Linked DNA regions of Arachidicoccus terrestris. The main gene of each other region encodes a partner of the protein of the gene in region 2 in a complex. Links are inferred from orthologs where the notes say so. Each region holds a gene or a part of one and is shown on either strand. Other genes may lie near its edges. The genes, in order: metK and groL.

Evidence for each region.
Region 1: the proteins of groL (region 2) and metK are in contact, whole or in part, in a cryo-EM structure (PDB 8P4O), measured with the Escherichia coli proteins. The link is inferred for Arachidicoccus terrestris from one-to-one orthologs.

The regions. Positions count from the first base shown.
Region 1 is NZ_CP083387.1:1,323,256-1,326,428, reverse strand. What follows is about bases 162-2,999. They hold metK (methionine adenosyltransferase), read left to right. Parts: upstream 162-872; coding sequence 873-2,126; downstream 2,127-2,999. Other genes in these bases: K9M52_RS05300 (bifunctional riboflavin kinase/FAD synthetase), read left to right, coding at 2,268-2,999; K9M52_RS05310 (DUF4270 family protein), read left to right, coding at 162-836. Also shown: more of K9M52_RS05310, read left to right, coding at 1-161; more of K9M52_RS05300, read left to right, coding at 3,000-3,173. UniProt on the Escherichia coli protein: Catalyzes the formation of S-adenosylmethionine (AdoMet) from methionine and ATP.
Region 2 is NZ_CP083387.1:3,271,006-3,274,216, forward strand. What follows is about bases 202-3,077. They hold groL (chaperonin GroEL), read right to left. Parts: upstream 2,518-3,077; coding sequence 886-2,517; downstream 202-885. Other genes in these bases: porK (T9SS ring complex lipoprotein PorK/GldK), read right to left, coding at 202-608; K9M52_RS12755 (co-chaperone GroES), read right to left, coding at 2,564-2,845. In the rest of the region: more of porK, read right to left, coding at 1-201; K9M52_RS12760 (hypothetical protein), read right to left, coding at 3,136-3,211.

The DNA.
Region 1 (3,173 bases), 1.9 Mb from region 2 along the record:
TTCCGGAAAATAAAGGGAATGCATTATTGCCGATTATTCTAAGTGGTACCAATACCAAATTGGCCATTTATTATACGTATATTAATAGAGACGGTTCAGGAAAAGACACCACGGTCGCTTATTTCAGGCCTTCGGCCAGCTCCGCCAGTTCTAATTATATTCAAAAAGACAGAACGGGTACACCACTTGAGGGAACTTTGCCGATGGGGGATACCACTGTCAGCGACCCGTATCTTTATTTTGAGGCTACCCCGGGTGTTTATTCCCGCGTGAAACTGCCTGACCTTGAAAAATTCCCCGCATCTTTAGTGTATAAGGCAGAACTGATCCTGCATGGAGATAATGATCAAAATGATGCTGCGGGCAATCTTCTTGAACCACCAAACCTTTTTGTGGCTGCTTTTGATTCTGCGAATCATCGCAGAGAGAATTTGACAGGCGATGTTTCTCCGACGACGTTAAGCACAGGCCTGAGCTATTACTATGCGACGGATGCTTCCTCTATTAGCAGCTTAGGCAGTTACCCTGTCAAAGTGCCGGATCCGGATCAGGTAGTAGATTCTATCTACAGATACCAGCTTCGTATTACTCATTATGTACAAAATGTAATATTGGGTAAAACCACCAACAAACCGCTGGATATATACAGCCCTGGTAGTGGGGACACACTTTATGCACCTTCACTGGGCCAGTATATCAGTATTGGGACTTCCACCTCCAGTGGTTCGCTGTTGCCTCTCAACTATCCTTCAATAGGTCATATCCGGGTGAAAGGTCCCGCAAATTCTACGCGTAAATTACAATTGCATATTGTATATTCGCCAATCAAAGAGTAGTTATTATTTTTAATTGACCTAAAAACAATATTGAAGATGCCTTATTTATTCACTTCTGAGAGTGTATCAGAAGGACATCCGGATAAAGTGGCCGATCAGATTTCTGATGCCCTAATTGATAATTTTCTGGCTTTTGATCCTAATAGTAAAGTGGCTTGCGAAACTTTGGTGACTACCGGACAGGTAGTTCTGGCAGGTGAGGTAAAGTCCCGCGCTTATCTGGACGTACAGGAAATTGCAAGAGGTGTTATTCGTAAAATCGGGTATACCAAGAGTGATTACATGTTTGAAGCAAACAGCTGTGGTGTGCTCTCTGCTATCCACGAACAATCAGCAGATATCAATCAGGGGGTTGACCGAAAGAAAAAAGAAGACCAGGGAGCAGGTGATCAGGGAATGATGTTCGGGTATGCGACCAATGAAACTGAAAACTACATGCCGCTCGCATTGGATCTTGCCCATTCGCTACTTATTGAACTGGCCGCTCTGCGCAGAGAAAACAAAGCTATTAAATACCTTCGTCCTGACGCTAAAAGCCAGGTTACACTGGAGTATGACGATAATAACAAACCTGTTCGGATAGACTCCATTGTGATCTCTACCCAGCATGATGATTTTGATACTGAAGCCAAGATGCTGGTTAAAATAGAAAAAGATATCAAAACCATTTTGATCCCAAGGATGATCAAAAAATATCCGGCCTATAAGCATTTTTTTAACGGGAATATCAAATATCATATCAATCCAACCGGAAAGTTTGTGATCGGAGGTCCACATGGAGATACCGGTCTTACAGGCCGTAAGATCATCGTGGATACCTATGGTGGCAAAGGTGCACATGGCGGTGGAGCCTTCAGTGGGAAGGACCCAAGCAAGGTAGACCGTTCTGCAGCCTATGCAACCCGCCATATAGCAAAAAATCTCGTTGCTGCTGGTATAGCAGATGAAGTGCTGGTGCAGGTATCTTATGCAATTGGGGTCGCGGCACCGATGGGAGTATACGTCAATACAAATGGGACGGCTAATGTTGAATTAACAGATGGAGAGATATCTAAAATAGTGGAAGGGATCTTTGATATGCGCCCTTATTTTATTGAGACCCGCCTAAAACTCAGAAACCCGATATACAGTGAGACGGCTGCCTACGGACATATGGGCAGGCAAACAGAAACTGTTACCAAAGAATTTACTTCCCCCGATGGTAAAAAGGTTAAAAAGAAAGTAGAATTATTTACCTGGGAGAAGCTTGACTATGTCAGCAAAGTAAAGAAAGCGTTTAAAATTAAATAGCAAGGTTGTCGTTACAGACAATGCAGGCTTAAAAATAAGAACCGGTGTTCTTCAGCAATTATTCTGAAAGCACCGGTTTTTTTGTATTTTCGCACGAAGTAAGACTGCCGTGAACAGGCTGAATCTGATTAATCTGACATTATGCATGTATATCGTGATATACAAAATTTACCGCCTATAAAAAATGCCGTCATTACGATTGGCACCTTTGATGGCGTGCATCTGGGCCATCAGAAAATAATCGATCAATTAAAAATGGAAGCGGCTAAGATAGACGGAGAAACAGTAATCGTCACCTTCTATCCGCACCCGAGAAAAATAGTACATAAAGAACAATCTCCTTTACTGTTACTGACAACCTTATCAGAGAAGTTACATTTATTGGAGTCATATGGAATTGATCATGTTGTGGTGGTACCTTTTAATAAAGATTTTGCCAGTCAGACTGCAGCGTCCTACGTGGAGGATTTTCTGATTGCAAAACTTCATCCTAAAGTGGTCATTATCGGATATGATCATAAGTTCGGGAAAGACCGCAAGGGAGATTATACGACCCTGGAGCACTACGGTAAGGTGCATCAGTTTGCCGTCCTGGAAATACCCGGAAAGGTACTGGATGAAGTGACCATCAGCTCCACTGCTGTCAGAGGTGCCATTAAAGGAGGTGATGTTGGAAAGGCACTGGACTTACTGGGCCATCCTTATACACTCTCCGGTCAGGTCGTAAAGGGCAATCAGTTGGGCCGCAAAATAGGTTATCCGACTGCTAATATTCATGTGCCTGAGGCAGATAAATTATTACCTGCAAATGGTGTGTATGCGGTGCTGGTCAGAACGGAAGACGATAAGACCTTTAAGGGAATGCTCAATATTGGGATCAGGCCGACAATTGGTGAAAGCCCTCTTACAATTGAGGTGAATATTTTTGATTTTAATCAGGATATCTATGGTCAGCATTTGACCGTCGAATTTATTGCAAGGCTTCGGGATGAATTGAAATTTGATGGTCTGGCACCTTTAATAGACGCGCTCGCACAAGACGCGATT
Region 2 (3,211 bases):
CATGCCAGTGTGTCCGGATAAATAGGCACATCATAACTATAAATAAAATTCTTTCTGGGCTGGTCTGGATGATGGGCTGCCGCATTAAAATCATACCCTTTAGCTCTGTAGATTAATTTGGAAGGGTCCAGTTCAGGTTGGTTATTCAATAAATCCTGGGAAGGCAGCATCAGTCTGCTGAGCCTTTCCTGGATATCTTCATCGGCGTAATTGATCTTTTTAGCTTTGGACCAATCTACAGATGTATCACCTTCCTGAGAAACATGGACATAGCCCAGTATGGTAGCAGCAGTAGAATCCCTCACCCAATTTACGAATTGGTGGTATTGTGCGTTGGTGACCTCGTACTTATCCATCCAGAAACCATTGACGGATACGCTTGCTGTTCCTGCTCCTGCTGTTTCATTACTTCCAAGCGTAAATGAACCAGTGGGTACATAGACCATATTAGAAGGAAGATCCATCCCTTTTGGGCCTTTTTCATATTTAATGCCATGCACGACGCCGTCATCAGAAGCAGAGGCCCCGATGTTTTTTGTTTTACAGCTCCCCAAGCCAATCAGTATCAATAGGAAAGGTAATAATAAATGCGTTTTATGTCCAGTCATATAAGAGGGTCTACTGCATTGAAGCAGCTGTGATTTTGTTTAATTGTTGAATGCTGCAATACCTTATTTGCCCAGAAATACCGCCATTCAGTGGTATTTGTTGTTTAAAAACGCTTATTGTAATTTGTTTATTGTGTTGGACAGACGTGAAGATCCCGAAGAAAAATAGAATAGAACGAGACGGACGGGCCGGGACAATTTCTCGATCGGCAAGATAGAAAAAGGGCTGTCCTTAAATTTCTTCAGAACAGCCCTTCGATATTAGTGTTTTTTGAAATTAGTAGCCCATACCCATGGATGGATCAGGCATAGCCGGTGCCGCGGCTTTAGGCTCTGGCTTGTCGGCAATAACACATTCTGTGGTCAGGAGCATACCGGCAATAGATGCGGCATTTTCCAGAGCGATGCGTGTTACTTTGGTCGGATCGATCACCCCTGCCTTCAGTAAAGGCTCGAATACTTCAGTACGCGCGTTAAAACCGAAATCGGCTTTGCCTTCTTTAATGGTCTGTACGACGATAGATCCTTCTACGCCGGAGTTCTTAACAATCTGGCGGATAGGTTCTTCGATGGCACGTTTAATGATGGCGATACCGGTTGTTTCGTCAGCGTTGAGGCCTTTGAATTTTTCCAGAGCGGCAGTAGCACGGATATAGGCGACACCACCACCGGGTACGATACCTTCTTCCACAGCCGCACGGGTTGCGTGCAGGGCATCGTCAACGCGGTCTTTCTTTTCTTTCATTTCTACTTCAGTAGCAGCGCCTACATAAAGAACAGCTACACCACCGGCCAATTTAGCCAGGCGTTCCTGTAATTTTTCCTTATCATAGTCAGAAGTAGAGCTAGCCAGCTGAGATTTGATCTGAGCCACTCTGGCCTGGATATCTGCTTTTTTGCCTTTACCGTTAACGATAGTGGTATTATCTTTATTTATGGTAACGGAAGCAGCGCGGCCCATAGCAGGCAGGTCAGCGTTTTCCAGCGTGAAGCCCTGTTCTTCGCTGATTACGGTACCGCCGGTTAATACAGCGATATCCTGCAACATTTCTTTTCTGCGGTCACCGAATCCCGGAGCTTTTACAGCAGCCACTTTCAGCTGACCCCGTAATTTATTTACCACCAGTGTAGAAAGCGCTTCACCTTCCAGATCTTCTGCGATGATCAGCAGAGAAGCGGAAGACTGAACGATTTTTTCCAGCAAAGGCAGGATCTCTTTCAGATTAGAGATTTTCTTGTCAAAGATCAGGATGTAAGGGTTTTCTAACTCTACTTCCATTTTCTCTGTATTGGTCACAAAATAAGCAGAGATATAACCACGGTCAAACTGCATACCTTCTACCACATCTACAGTGGTCTCTGTACCTTTTGCTTCTTCAACAGTGATCACACCTTCTTTTCCTACTTTAGAAAAGGCCTGAGCGATCAGTTTGCCGATTTCATTGTCATTATTGGCAGAAATAGCCGCAACCTGTTCTATTTTTTTACTGTCGTTGCCTACTGTCTGGGATTGAGAACGCAGGTTTTCTACGATTTTACCTACGGCTTTGTCAATACCGCGTTTCAGGTCCATTGGGTTAGCGCCGGCAGCAACGTTTTTGAGGCCTTCTCCAATAATGGCTTGTGCCAGAACGGTAGCGGTAGTCGTACCATCACCTGCGATATCCGCAGTTTTGGAAGCTACTTCTTTTACCATCTGTGCACCCATATTTTCGATAGCGTCTTCTAATTCCACTTCTTTTGCAACGGTAACACCGTCTTTAGTAACGGAAGGAGCACCGAATTTCTTTTCAATAACCACGTTACGGCCTTTGGGGCCCAGGGTTACTTTTACTGCGTTGGCCAGGGTATCAACGCCTTTTTTCATCTTATTTCTGGCGTCTATATCAAAAAAGATCTGTTTTGCCATAATACTATATTAAACTTTATTGTTTACGAATTATTTTTAAAGAAGATTAAACGATCGCAACGATATCGCTCTCACGCATGATCAGGTACTGCTTGCCTTCGAATTCAATTTCCTGGCCAGCATATTTGCCATATAAAACTGCATCGCCGGCTTTAACTGTCAAAGGCTCATCTTTTTTGCCTGTTCCGACAGCGACTACTGTTCCACGCTGAGGTTTTTCTTTTGCTGTATCAGGAATAATGATTCCGCCGGCACTTTTGGTTTCGGCCGCTGCTGGCTGAATGATAACCCTGTCATGCAGTGGGGTTATGTTTAATTTTTTTGCCATAGAAAAAGTATTTAATGGTTTATGGTTAGAATATTTTTTCAAACAACTACTGGTTAGCAATTTTATTGCCATGGCAGGAGAATGGGTCAAAATTTCATTTAATGGCGGTCAAAAACTGACAAGAGGCTCATTTTGACGGGTAAAACTTGTCACTTTGCAAGTTTCAGGGCGAGAAGTGTGACAAAATTGCATATTTGGCATATCGATGAACAGGCCCGCTGTCCCATAATTGGGGGAAGCGTATATAGACATCGGCATTTTCGACCAGCAAAAAGGCTTGATTATAAAGATTATTCTATTGTGACCGGATGGCCATAATAAGACCGGAGGCTGTCTTTCAGGCGGATAGTATCTGTCGGTTTTACA